4 regions of the Cellulomonas sp. ICMP 17802 genome follow, and region 4 is predicted to be linked to each of the others. Evidence: riboswitches for the same ligand, from Rfam matches in the RefSeq annotation. Region 4 holds a riboswitch; each other region holds the start of a gene.
The links. A riboswitch is a leader RNA that binds a small molecule or an ion and turns the genes downstream of it on or off. The one in region 4 is predicted to bind S-adenosylmethionine.
Positions count from the first base shown of each region.

Region 1 (3,197 bases), 220 kb from region 4:
GAGGATCGTCGGCGACCCGTCGACGGTCGTGCGCGGGCTCGACGCCGTGGTCCGGGCGACCGGTGCCGACGAGCTGCTGGTCACCACCATCACGCACGACCCCGCCGACACGGCCCGCTCGGACGAGCTCCTCGCGCGCGCCTGGGGCCTCGCGGCCGCCGGCGAGCTGGTGGGCGCCTCCGCGGCGTCGGGCTCCCGCTGACCCACCCGCAACGTCCGCACTCCGGCGGGTCCTGACCCCCACGAGTGCGGACGTTGCGCATCACCCGACCACAGTGTCCGCACTCCGGTGGGTCCTGGCCCGCACGAGTGCGGACGTTGCGCGTCGCAGGCAGTGAGGCCTCCCCGTTCGCGTCGGGGGTCGCCCGCGTCGATGCGGAGATGGATGCGAGTTTCGTGGGCTCCTGGACCACGTGTCGTGCATTCATCCCTGCATCGACGCCGGAATGCCGACCGCCGCCGCGGCCCGGCCGCTGCCCGCCGCAGCCGTGACGTCCGGACGCAGCGAGGCCCCGGTGGATCACCACCGGGGCATCGTCGCGGGTCGGTCAGACGGCCGTGTGGTCGCCGATCCGGTGGTAGGTGCGGTCGTGGTAGACGAGCGGCAGCGCCTCGTCGGCGATGCCGTGCGCCAGGGCGCGGACCGAGATCAGGTACGACCCGCCGACGGGGACGCGCTGCACGACACGGCCCCGCAGCCAGGACACCGCGCCGTCGATGACCGGCTCGCCGGTGTCGAGCGCGGCCCAGCCGCCCGCGGCGAACCGGTCGATGCCGCTCGTCGCGAACCGCGCGGACACGTCGTCCTGCGCGGCCGACAGGAAGCTGATCGCCAGCGTGCGCGCCCGCGAGAGGGCCGGCCACGAGGACGACGTCGACGCCAGCGAGAACGCCAGCAGGGGCGGCTCGGCCGACACGGAGATGACCGACGTGGCGGTGAACCCGACCGGCCGGCCCTCGTCGTCGAGCAGGGTCACCACGGCGACGCCCGCCGGGTGCCGGCGGAACACGTCCTTGTAGGCCTGCGGGCTCAGCTGCGGCTCGTCCTGCTCCGCGAGGTCGGCGTCGAGCACGCGGAGGAGCTCGGCGGTCATGCCGGGACGACCGCGAGGTCGAGGGCGGCGCGCAGCGGGGCGGCGGCGCGCTCGAGCCAGCGGTCGATCGCGGCGTCGAGGTCGGCCAGGTCGGCCTCCGTGACGGCCAGGGCGCGGGTGGGCACGGTCGCCCCGAGCTCCACCAGCAGCGGCCGCAGGTGAACCTCGCCGGCGAGCAGGTGCGCCGGGCCGCCCGAGACCACGAGCGGGACGGCGACCACCCCGGCGAGCCCGTCCGGCCCGTACAGGTCGAGGAACGACTTGAGCAGCCCGGTGTAGGTGGCCTTGTAGACGGGGGTCGCGACGACGAGCAGGCGGGCGGCCGAGACCGTCGCGAGCGCGGGATCGAGCAGGGAGCGGTCCGCCGTGAACAGCTGGTGGCCGATCGTCGCCAGGTCGACGGTGCCGACCTGCTCACCCTCGGCGAGCCGGCCGGCGACGCGGGTCGCGGCCGCGAGGGTGCGCGACTCGGGCCGAGGGTTGCCCACGAGGGCGACGACGGAGGGGGCTTGCTGCTGGACCACGGTGGAGCTCCTTCTCGCTGCACGCTTGCCGCGCCGGTCGGCACGGCCGGGTCATCTCCCGGAGCACCCCGTCGTGGAGGGGTTGCTGACCAGCGAGCCGGGGCTTCGCGCTGGTGCTCGTGACCTAGGGCGGAGTTGTAGCAACGGGTCGGCGCCCGGCAAGGGCTTCGCCGGAGAATCCCGAATGACGGACACGCCGAGAACCCGGGAGGATGCGTGTCGAGGACGGGCGGCCGGCTCCGACCCAGCAGTGAGAGAGTCCGCAGGGACGAGAGCACCGGGAGCGCATCGTGAAGTACATGCTGATGATGACGTACCACGTCGAGGGCGTCCCCCCGATCGACACCTGGGCGCCGGAGGACGTGCGGCGCCACATCCAGTTCCAGCACGACCTCGGCGCGGAGCTGGTGGCCAGCGGCGAGCTCGTCGACGGCCAGGGGCTCGCGTGGCCGGGCACGGCCAAGTTCGTCCGCAGCGACGGGGTGTCCGCGCCGGTCGTGCTCGACGGGCCGTTCCCCGAGTCGAAGGAGTTCCTGGCGGGCTACTGGATGGTCGACGTCCAGGACGAGGCGCGGGCCGTCGAGATCGCCGCGAGGGCGTCGGCGGCACCCGGGCCGGACGGCGTCCCGATCCAGCAGGTGTTCGAGGTCCGCGCGCTGATGGAGGCTCCCTCTCCTGTCGACTGACCCCGCGGACCGGACGGTCGAGAACCTGCTGCGCGAGCTGGCGCCGCAGGTCCTCGGCGTGCTGGTCCGGCGGTCGGGGGACCTGGCCGATGCCGAGGACGCCCTGCAGGAGGCCCTGCTGGCCGCCACGACACAGTGGCCGGTCGGCGGTGTCCCCGCCAACCCCCACGCGTGGCTCGTGGTGGTGGGTGACCACAAGCTGGTGGACCGGTACCGCAGCGAGGACGCGCGCCGCCGCCGCGAGGAGCTCGTCGCGACGATGGACGCGGGCGCCGAGGCCGTGCAGTCCGACGACTCGCTGCTCCTGCTCTTCGGCTGCTGCCACCCGGCGCTCAGCCCGACGTCGGCCGTGGCGCTGACGCTGCGGTCGGTCGGCGGCCTGACCACCGCGGAGATCGCGCGGGCGTTCGTGGTGCCCGAGGCGACGATGGCGCAGCGCCTCAGCCGGGCGCGCCGGACGCTGCGCGAGCTGGACGGTCCGTTCCGGATGCCGTCGGCGGCGGACTACCCCGGGCGGCTGCGCGCCGTGCTCCGGGTGCTCTACCTGATGTTCAACGAGGGCTACGCCAGCACGACGGGTGCCGCGGTGGCGCGCGCCGACCTCGCCGGCGAGGCCCTGCGGCTGACCCGCGCGCTGCACGCGAGCCTCCCCGACGACCCCGAGGTGACCGGGCTGCTCGCGCTCGTCCTGCTCACCGACGCGCGCCGGCCCGCGCGCACGGGCCCGCACGGCGAGCTGGTGCCGCTGGCGGACCAGGACCGCGGGCTGTGGGACCGGGCGATGATCGCCGAGGGGGTCGCGCTGGTCGAGGACGCCCTCGGGCGGGGTGCCGTCGGGGAGTACCAGCTGCAGGCCGCGATCGCGGCGGTGCACGACGAGGCGCCCACCGCCG
Region 1 covers NZ_JBGFQZ010000002.1:12,221-15,417, forward strand. The annotation lists gene AB5970_RS03630 (LLM class flavin-dependent oxidoreductase) at 1-202, shown strand, start outside; gene AB5970_RS03635 (flavin reductase family protein) at 549-1,094, opposite strand; gene AB5970_RS03640 (NADPH-dependent FMN reductase) at 1,091-1,618, opposite strand; SAM riboswitch class IV at 1,635-1,743, opposite strand; gene AB5970_RS03645 (YciI family protein) at 1,918-2,304, shown strand; gene AB5970_RS03650 (RNA polymerase sigma factor) at 2,342-3,197, shown strand, end outside.
Region 1: another riboswitch for S-adenosylmethionine. It lies ahead of AB5970_RS03640 (NADPH-dependent FMN reductase); the one in region 4 lies ahead of AB5970_RS04720 (aminotransferase class V-fold PLP-dependent enzyme).

Region 2 (3,197 bases), 230 kb from region 4:
GCCGCGGCGGCCCAGCAGCGGCCAGACCAGCAGGGTGAGCGTGAGGGCCACCGCGGCGATGTTCGTCGCGTGCCCGGACGGGAAGCTGGAGCCGGGCGCGTGCTCCAGGGCGTCGTCGACCACGGGTCGCGCCCGCTGCACGAGCCCCTTCGCCCCGAGCTGCACGGCCCAGGCGGCCATGATCGTGAGGAACGCCCACAGCGCCCGGGTGGTCAGGCCGTGGCGTCGCCACACCCAGACGCAGACGAGCGTCGCGGCGAGGTTGACCCACTTCGCCTGGAAGGCCTGCTGCCAGACGATCAGCGCCTGCTCGAGGCCGGGGTGCGCCCGCGTGAAGTCCGTGGCCGCCTGGATCGCCTGCCGGTCGAGCCGCAGGACGTCCTCCACCTGCGCGCGCACGACGTAGGCGAGAACGGCGACGGGGACGGTGAACGCGAGCCCGAACGCCGCGGCGCGCAGCAGCGCACGGCGGCGGAGCGGGAGCGGTCGCATCCCCGGAGGCTAGGGGCGTCGGCGGTCGCGCGCGCGTCGAGCGGTCAGCCGACCGTCGTGACGACGGTCCCGGCGGGCGCCTGCCAGAGGAGGTCGAGGACGTCGTCGGCCACCCGCACGCACCCGTTCGACACCTCACCCCTGCCCCGCAGCGTCGTGGTGTGGATCGCCGTGGCGGACGTGTGGGTCACCTTGTCGTAGTCGTCCATCGTCTCGCTCTGGGTCGAGAGCAGCAGCACGCGCGGCGTCGTGGTGCCGGGCTCCAGCCAGTGCGTGCCGACGAGGAACGCGGGGACGTGCGGGGTCGGCTTGTCGGGGCTGCCGGTCGCCGTGGTGGGGAACACCCGCGTCGCCGTGCCGTCGTCGACCGTGATGGTCTGCGCCGCCGTGTCCACCTGGACGGTCCAGCTGGTGCCGGCGGCCTCGGTGTCGGCGGAGTCGATCCAGGCGCTGCGGCCGTTGACCTGCGCCGGGTCCTGGCTGGGCAGCGCCCCGCGGGTGGCGAGCATGACCCGAAGCCAGCGCCCGTGCCGGTCGATCACCGGCAGCGTGGTGCGGACCTCGAGCGTGAGGACGGGGACGACGGCGACGGCGGCCCCGGCGGGGGCCACGCGCGCGGCGGTGTCGCGCACCACGACGGCGGTCTGCCACCGGCCCAGTGCCGGGTCGTCGCTCGCGCGCGGGCCGAGCCCGTCCGTGCCGGGCAGGCCGGGGACGACGTGCAGCGGATCGGTCACCGGCAGCGCGGCGAGGTCCGCCGGCGGCGGCGCGGGGACGGCCGGCGGGGCGGCCTTCGCCACCGGGACGGGGGGTGCCACGACGACGGGGGCGGCCGGCGCCCCGGCCGGCGCGGGTGCGCACGCCCCGGTCACGACCAGGACCGCGGCCGCGAGGAGGGCCGTCAGCGTCGTTCGTGCCACCGTGCCCCCTCTCGTCCCGAGAGGTCATCGTGCGCCGCGGCACGTGATCCGGCAAAGCGCCCGCGTGTCGGGACACAGGTCTCACGATGTGGTCGGGTGTTTGACGCCTCCGCGGCGCCGATCTAAATTCCCTACCAATAAGGTCAAGATTTCCAGTGCGAAGCCCCGGCTAGCTGGATGGCAACCCTCCGCATGGCGGGGTGCCCCGGGTGAGGACCTGGTCGCGGTGGCTCCAGCCGCCGTCGACAACATGCGAGCCCCGACGACCGTCGGGACGAAGGGACGGACCATGGACGCGACCGGGGTCTCCACCCGCTCGATGCTGACGCGTTCCTGTCCGGCCCTCTGTCGCCGCTGACCGGCTGACCCACCCCTCCGCACGCCCCGCGACCGGGGCGCGCGACGCGTACCCCGAAGCGCTCGGCGCTCGGTGAGGCGCGCCCAGAACCTGCACCCGGAACGGAACACCCATGTCTCGGCACGCCCATCTCGGCATCGACCTCAGCGACACCGGCGCCCACGCCGCCGCGTGGCGCGACCACGGCTCGCGGGGCCAGCGCCTGTTCGACGCGGCCCGCCTGCTCGAGCTCGTCACCGTCGCCCAGCGCGGCGCGCTCGACTTCGTGGTGTTCGACGACGACTTCGCGCTGCACCCGAGCCGCAGCACCACGCTGCAGGGCCGGCTCGACGCGGCCCTTGTCGCCGCGCGCCTGGCACCCCGCACCACCGGCATCGGCCTGGTGTCCACGGTCGGCACGACGCACACGGCGGCGGCCCACGTGGCCAAGGCCGTCGCGACCATCGACCACGCGAGCCACGGGCGCGCCGGCTGGCAGGTGGGCTGGGACACCCGGATCGACGACGTGCCGACCGCGGGTCCGCGCTCGTCCGCGGTGCAGTCCGCGGCTGTCGCGGCCGCCGCCGAGGCGGCCGGCGTCGTCGGCCGGCACTGGGACCGGTGGGACGAGAGCGCCGAGGCGCCGTCGGCACGCCGCCGGTTCGTCGCGCACGACGGCGTGCACTTCGCCGCCGCGCCCCCGACCGCGGCACCCCGTCCTCCGCAGGGACGCCCGCCGGTCGTGGTGCGGGCGGACAGCCCCGCGGCCACCGAGCTGGCCGGCCGGCACGCGGACGTGGTGCGGGTGCGCGTCACGGGTCCCGACGAGGCGGCGCAGGCCCGCGCCCGGGTGCGTGCGGCGGTCGCCGCGGCCGGTCGTGACCCGCGCGACGTGCGCGTGCTGGTCGACACCCACCTCGTCGTCGGCCCGGACCGGGCGAGCGCGCAGGCCCGGCACGAGATGCTGGCCGAGCTCGAGGGCGTCGACGCCGGCACGCTGTCGTTCGTCGGCACCACCGCGGGCTTCGCGGAGCTGGTCTCCACGTGGGTGGACGACGAGATCGCCGACGGCTTCGTGGTCCGCCCGTCGTCCGTGCACACCGACCTGCCTGCGCTCGTCGACGGCGTCGTCCCGCTGCTGCGTGCGGCGGACCGGTTCCGCCTCGGGTACCCGGGCGCCACGCTGCGCGACACGCTCGGCCTCCCGCTCGCCGCCGCCCGCTACGCCGCGACGGCCTGACATGACGACCACCACCACGCTCACGGTCCGCTCCTTCGGCCTGCTCGACGACGCCGTGCGGCCGATGCTGGACGAGCTCGCGCACGAGTACCTGACCCGGTACGGCGACGACTTCACCGCCGACGACCTGCGCCAGGAGCTCGAGCGGTACCCGGCCCCGCAGTTCGCGGCGCCCGACGGCGACCTGATCCTGCTGCTCGACGACGGC
Region 2 covers NZ_JBGFQZ010000002.1:3,515-6,711, forward strand. The annotation lists gene AB5970_RS03590 (phosphatase PAP2 family protein) at 1-492, opposite strand, end outside; gene AB5970_RS03595 (L,D-transpeptidase) at 537-1,412, opposite strand; SAM riboswitch class IV at 1,554-1,670, shown strand; gene AB5970_RS03600 (LLM class flavin-dependent oxidoreductase) at 1,883-2,989, shown strand; gene AB5970_RS03605 (GNAT family N-acetyltransferase) at 2,991-3,197, shown strand, end outside.
Region 2: another riboswitch for S-adenosylmethionine. It lies ahead of AB5970_RS03600 (LLM class flavin-dependent oxidoreductase); the one in region 4 lies ahead of AB5970_RS04720 (aminotransferase class V-fold PLP-dependent enzyme).

Region 3 (3,197 bases), on a different contig from region 4:
TCGAGGTGCCGACGGTGACCGCGGCGGCGCCGAGGCCCTCGAGCTGCTCGAGGATCGCCAGCTTGGCGTCGAGGTCGGCGCGCCAGATGTTGTGGCCGTCGATGACGCCGGCGACGAGGGTCTTGGACTCCAGGCCCGGGACCTTCTCGGCGGGCGCGTGGCCGCGGACCAGGTCGATCCCGATCGCCTCGACGTCCGTCGCGGCCAGCACCGGGAACGCCGCGCCGAGGTCGCCGTAGGGCGCCGCGACGAGGATGGCCGGGCGGTCGGTCAGGTCCGTCGCCAGCGCGCGGTACGCCTCGATGACGGCGGCGAGCAGCTGATCGGCCGGGACCGTGACCGAGTCGGAGACCAGGGCGGGCTCCTCCAGCTGGACCCACGTGGCACCGGCCGCGGCGAGGGCCGTGAGCAGCTCGGCGTAGACGGGCAGCAGGTCGGCCAGGCGGTCGATCGGCGCGAAGCCCTCGGGGGCGTCCTCGGTGGCCTTGGCCAGCGCGAGGTAGGTGACGGGGCCGACGAGCACCGGGCGGGTGAGCACGCCGTCCGCGAGGGCCTCCGCGAACTCCCGGACCGGGCGGTCGCTGGCGAACCGGAACGTGGTCTCCGGGCCGATCTCGGGCACCAGGTAGTGGTAGTTGGTGTCGAACCACTTGGTCATCTCGAGCGGCAGGTCGTCGCCGCGGCCGCGGGCCACCGTGGAGTAGCCGGCGAGGTCGAGCGAGCCGTCGGCGCCGACGAGGTCCGCGAAGCGGGCCGGCACGGCACCCACCACGGCGGTGGCGTCGAGCACCTGGTCGTAGAACGAGAAGGCGCTGGGGATGGCCGGCACGTCGGTGGCCAGGCCGAGCTCGGCCAGGCGCGTGCGGGTGCGCTTGCGCAGGTCGGCGGCGGTGGCCTCGACCTCGTCGGCCGTGGTGCGGCCGGCCCAGAACGCCTCGAGGGCCTTCTTCAGCTCGCGGCGCGGGCCGATGCGGGGGTACCCGAGCACGGAGCTCGCGGGGAACGTGGGGGTGGTGTCGCTCATGTGTCTACTCAGTCCCTCGGGGGTCGGGCGGGTGCCGTGTCCTGCGGCCAGCCGGCCAGGTCCGGAGCTGTCCGAGCTCCGCCGTCGAGGTGTGCACCCTCGAGCAGGTCAAGTGCGGCATGGTGCTGGTTGAACGTGTACAGGTGGACGCCGGGCGCCCCGCCGTCCAGGACGCCGTTGACCAGGTCGACGCTGGCCCGGATACCCCGGCGGTGGCGGTCGAGCTCGTCGTCGGCGGAGCCGAGCAGGTCCAGCAGCCGGCCCGGCACGGGGACGCCGGTGAGCTCCTGGACCCGCAGCAGGCGGGCCGGGTCCGTGGTCGGGATGATGCCCGGGATGATCGGGATGGTCACGCCGGCCTCACGGGCCTCCGCCACGATACCCAGGTAGTCGTCGGCGTCGAAGAACACCTGCGTGATCGCGAAGTCGGCGCCGGCCTGCTGCTTGGCCAGCAGCGAGGCGACGTCCTGCGCGCGGGTGCCGCCGGTGGCGTGGTTGCCGCGCGGGAACGCCGCCACGGCGACCGACAGCGGGCGCACGCGTGCCCGGACGGCCTGCGAGGGGCTGTCCGCGCACCGTTGGGCCTCGATGTCGCGCAGCAGCGCGACCAGCTCGCCCGCGGTCTGGAGCCCGTCGGGGTGGGCCTCCCAGTCCGTCTGGTCGGTGGGCGGGTCCCCCCGCAGCGCGAGGAACGAGCGCAGACCCTCGTCGAGGAACTCCCCCACGATCTCGGTGATCTCCGCGCGCGACGTGCCGACGCAGGTGAGGTGGGCGATCGGGTTGAGCGTGGTCTCGCGCAGCAGCCGGCGGACCAGCGCGCGCGTGGTGACCCGCGTCTTGCCCGACGCCCCGTAGGTCACCGAGACGAAGTCGGGGTGGACCGACTCGAGCGCCCGGATGGTGGCCCACAGGCGGGGCGCGGCGTCCGGGTTGCGCGGCGGGAAGAGCTCGAACGAGACGGTCGGACGGTCGTTCGCGGTGTGCGCGCGAGGGGCCGGCGCGGCGTGCAGGCCGGGCGTGCGAGGCTCCACGGCGGCCGCGCTCACGACGCGACCAGCGAGGTGGTCGCCACCGGGGCGGTGGGGGGACACGTGGTCTGCGGGGACATTGCTCACTCCATCGTCCCTGGCGGAAGCACCCACACCCTCGGCGGGGAGGGGGGTTGCTGCGGCGTCGTCGAGCCAGGTCTCTCGGCCGCTCTGGATGGTAGGCGCGATGGTAGACCGCCGATCACATGCTGGGCAACAGTGCTCGACCCGTGAGACGACGATGTCCGACGGTTGTGCGGCACCACCGCGCGTCCAGGACGTGCGGCAGAGCGGGTGGCCGGAGCGTCAGTGCGGGCGGCGGGGGGCGAGGTTGCCGGTCTGCATGCGGCTGCGCTGCGACGGCACGTCGAACCACGAGGTGGGGGAGCCGGCGGGGACGGACAGGAGCCCGTCCTGGACCGCCGCGAGGACCCCGGCGTCCGGGGCGACGTTGTCCGTCAGCGCCTCGGCCGCCGCGCGCACGGCGTCACGCCGGGCGTCGGGGTCGGGCATCTCCGTCATGGGCGGCACTGTAGTCCGCGCCCATCCCGGTGCCGAGACCCCCGCGCGAGCGTCACCCGCCAGGAGTAGTCGTCACTCCGGAGGGTGAGCCACGGCGGCCGACGGGCAGGTGGCCAGGTGGTCGTCCACGACGCCGCAGGCCTGCATGGCCGCGTACGCGGTGACCGGTCCGACGAACCGGAAGCCGAGCGACTTGAGCTCGCGGGCGAGCGCGCGCGACTCGTCCGTCTGCGCGGGGACGCCCGCCCAGGTCAGGGGCCGGACGTACCCGGTTCGGTCGGGCGCGTGCGACCACAGCACCCCGTCCAGCGTGCGCCCGGCGGCGTGCAGCTCGCGGAGCGCGCGCCCGTTGGCGATGGTCGCCTCGATCTTCGCGCGGTTGCGCACGATGCCGGCGTCCGCCATGAGCCGGGCCACGTCGTCGTCGCCGAACTCCGCGACCACCTCCGGGTCGAAGTCGGCGAACGCCGCCCGGAAGGCGGGCCGCTTGCGGAGCACGGTGATCCAGGCGAGGCCGGACTGGAACCCCTCGAGCGCGAACCGCTCGAACAGGGCGTGCTCGCCGTGGACCGGCACGCCCCACTCCTCGTCGTGGTACTGCTCGTACAGAGGGTTGCCGTCGC
Region 3 covers NZ_JBGFQZ010000001.1:244,129-247,325, forward strand. The annotation lists gene metE (5-methyltetrahydropteroyltriglutamate--homocysteine S-methyltransferase) at 1-1,024, opposite strand, end outside; gene AB5970_RS01285 (methylenetetrahydrofolate reductase) at 1,033-2,070, opposite strand; SAM riboswitch class I at 2,138-2,234, opposite strand; gene AB5970_RS01290 (hypothetical protein) at 2,359-2,574, opposite strand; gene AB5970_RS01295 (DNA-3-methyladenine glycosylase I) at 2,647-3,197, opposite strand, start outside.
Region 3: another riboswitch for S-adenosylmethionine. It lies ahead of AB5970_RS01285 (methylenetetrahydrofolate reductase); the one in region 4 lies ahead of AB5970_RS04720 (aminotransferase class V-fold PLP-dependent enzyme).

Region 4 (3,197 bases):
CCGCGACGCCGGGGCCATCCAGCGCGCCCAGATCGCCACGGCCACGGCCGGCAGCCCGACCGCCAGCGCGAGCGACGCCGGGGTGCTCGGCCCGAGCCGCCACCCGGCCACCGCCAGCAGCGCGACCATGGCGAGCTCGCAGAGGAAGGCGAGCACGCCGAGCACGCCGACCGCGGGCGGGTCGGCTGGTCGGTCGGCCGGTGGTGTGGTCACCGGACCATCCTGTCGGCTCGGCAGGGCGCTGGAGGTCGGCGCCGCCGCGACAACGAGGTGTGCGCACGAGAACGAGGGTCCGGACCCGCGTTCTCGTGCCGAACCCTCGTCCTCACCGCGGGTGGCGTCCGTCGAGCTCGACGAGGGCAGCCCGGAGCACCGAGCTCGACGAGGTGAGCTCGGTGCCGGGCCGTCCGCGGCAGGGGTCAGTCGTCCAGGGCCGGGCCGCAGGCCGCTGCGGCCGTGGCCGCCAGGTGGTCCAGGCCGTGCACGGCGAGCAGCGGGCGGGTGTCGTCGACCACCGCCCAGCAGCCGTCGACCACCTCGTACCGCACGGCCGGCCCGGCGGACAGGTACGACGTCAGCGCGGCGACCAGGCGGTCGACCGCCTCGCTGGTGGTGCCCACGCCGACCGACGCCCGGATGGCGCCGCCCGAGGCCCCGAGGTGCGCGAGCAGCGGGTGGGCGCAGAACCGGCCGTCGCGCACGCCGATGCCGTGCTCGGCGGCGAGGTACGCCGCGACCAGGCCCGGGTCGTGGTCCGGCACCGTGAACGTCAGCACGCCCACCGGCGCCGCCGAGTCGGGCCAGATGCGCGCGATCTCGACGCCGTCGATGCCCGACAGCCCCTCGACCAGGCGCGCCCGCAGCGCCTCCTCGTGCGCCGCGAGGGCACCGGCCGGGAGGGCCGCCAGCTGGTCGCACGCCTCGGCCAGCGCGATCGCGCCGAGCACGTTGGGCGAGCCCGCCTCGTGCCGGGCCGGCGCGGGCTGCCAGATCGTCCGGTCGGCGCGCACGTCGCGCACCGCACCTCCCCCTGCGAGGTACGGCGTGCCACTGTCGAGCCAGTCGCGGCGACCCACGAGGGCCCCCGCGCCGAACGGTGCGTAGGTCTTGTGGCCCGAGAACGCCACGTAGTCGGCGTGCGTCGACGCCAGCGAGAAGCCGCGGTGCGGAACCAGCTGCGCGCCGTCGACCGCCACCCTCGCGCCCGCGGCGTGGGCGAGCGCGACGACCTGGTCGATCGGCAGCGCCTCGCCCGTCACGTTCGACGCGCCCGTCACGGTGACCAGCGCGTACCGCTGGCGGGCGAGCTCGTCGCGCACGGCGTCGAGCGTCGCCGCGACCGTGCCGGCGATCGGCAGGATCGTCGTGCGGTTGCCGTGGCGCTCCGACGACTGGACCCAGGGCAGCAGGTTGGCGTGGTGCTCGACGTCCAGCACCAGCACACGCCCCCCGGCGGGCACGACGCCGGCCAGCAGGTTGAGCGAGTCGGTGGTGTTGCGGGTGACGATCGCGACGTCGTCGGGACGGGCGTCGACGAACCGCGCGATGGTCTGCCGCGCGGACTCGTACAGCGCGGTCGACACCTGGGAGAGGTAGCCCGCCCCGCGGTGCACGGAGGCGTACAGCGGCAGCACCTCGGTCACGCGGGCCGCTACGGCCTCGAGCGCGGGAGCGCTGGCGGCGTAGTCGAGGTTGGCGTAGACGCGCTGGGTGCCGTCCACCAGCGGGACGGTCGTCGTTCCGCCGACGACGGGCAGCAGGGCGCTCACCTCGGTCGCACACGAGAGACGCTCGGCGATGGCAGTCATGGGGTCCTCCGACACGTTCCGGGGGAACACCGTCGACGGTGGGACCCCGCGCTTGCCGAGCCCCGGACGGGACGCGGCCAGGTCGTCACCCGGGGCACCCCGCCGCGGAGGAGGGTTGCCGGCCAGCGAGCCGGGGCTTGACGCTGGCGCTCATGACCTGCAACGAGGGTCCCGGCAGCCCGCCGCGCCTGTCAACGCACCGCGCGGTTCGTCTCGCCTAGCGGGACACCCTGTCCACCAGTTGGAGCCGCGGCATCGCCGCGCGTAGCATCGCCGGCACCATCCAGAGCGGCTGAGAGATCTGGCTCGACGACGCCGCAGCAACCCGCGGGCACCACGTGCCCGGCCGAGGGTGCTACCGCCAGGACCGATGAGACGAGGGCTTTGATGAGCTACGCCGGCGACCTGACCCCCCAGCAGGCCTGGGACCTCCTGACGTCCGACGAGACCGCCGTGCTCGTCGACGTCCGCACGGACGCCGAGTGGCGGTACGTCGGCATCCCGGACGCCGCGGCGCTCGACGGCCGCGCGGCGCTGGTCGAGTGGGTGTCGTACCCGTCGGGACGGCCCAACCCGCAGTTCCTCAAGCAGCTCGCCGACGCCGGCGTCACGTCCGGCCGACCCGTGGTGTTCCTGTGCCGCTCGGGCGTGCGGTCCATCGCCGCCGCGCAGGCCGCCACCGCCGCGGGCCTGGGTCCCGCGTACAACGTGCTCGAGGGCTTCGAGGGCGACGTCGGCCCCGACGGCCACCGCGGCCACTCGGGCTGGCGCGCCGCCGGCCTCCCGTGGCGGCAGGCGTGAGCCCCCGGCGCGTCCCCGGCCCGGCCGACTGGGACGACCGCCGAGCGCCGCGCACCGACCTGCGGCCCGACACCCTCGCCGTCCGCGGCGGGCTGGTGCGCTCGCAGTTCCAGGAGACGTCCGAGGCGCTGTTCCTCACGCAGGGCTACGTCTACGACGCCGCCGCCGAGGCCGAGGCCGCGTTCGCCGGCGAGGCCGATCGCTTCCTCTACTCGCGCTACGGCAACCCGACGGTGTCGACGTTCGAGGAGCGCCTGCGGCTGCTCGAGGGCGCCGAGGCCGCGTTCGCCACGGCGTCCGGCATGTCGGCGGTCTTCACGTCGATCGCCGCGATCGTGCAGTCGGGCTCGCGCATCGTGTCCGCGCGGGCGCTGTTCGGGTCCACCGTCGTGATCTTCGAGGAGATCCTGGCCAAGTGGGGCGTCCGCACCGACTACGTCGACGGGCACGAGCTCGGGCAGTGGGAGGAGGCGCTCTCGACGCCGGCCGACGTCGTGTTCTTCGAGACGCCGTCCAACCCCATGCAGGACCTCGTCGACATCGCGGCCGTGAGCCGGCTGGCGCACGCGGCGGGCGCCACCGTCATCG
Region 4 covers NZ_JBGFQZ010000002.1:230,355-233,551, reverse strand. The annotation lists gene AB5970_RS04725 (YrdB family protein) at 1-213, opposite strand, end outside; gene AB5970_RS04720 (aminotransferase class V-fold PLP-dependent enzyme) at 420-1,808, opposite strand; SAM riboswitch class IV at 1,852-1,966, opposite strand; SAM riboswitch class I at 2,085-2,185, shown strand; gene AB5970_RS04715 (rhodanese-like domain-containing protein) at 2,196-2,609, shown strand; gene AB5970_RS04710 (O-succinylhomoserine sulfhydrylase) at 2,606-3,197, shown strand, end outside.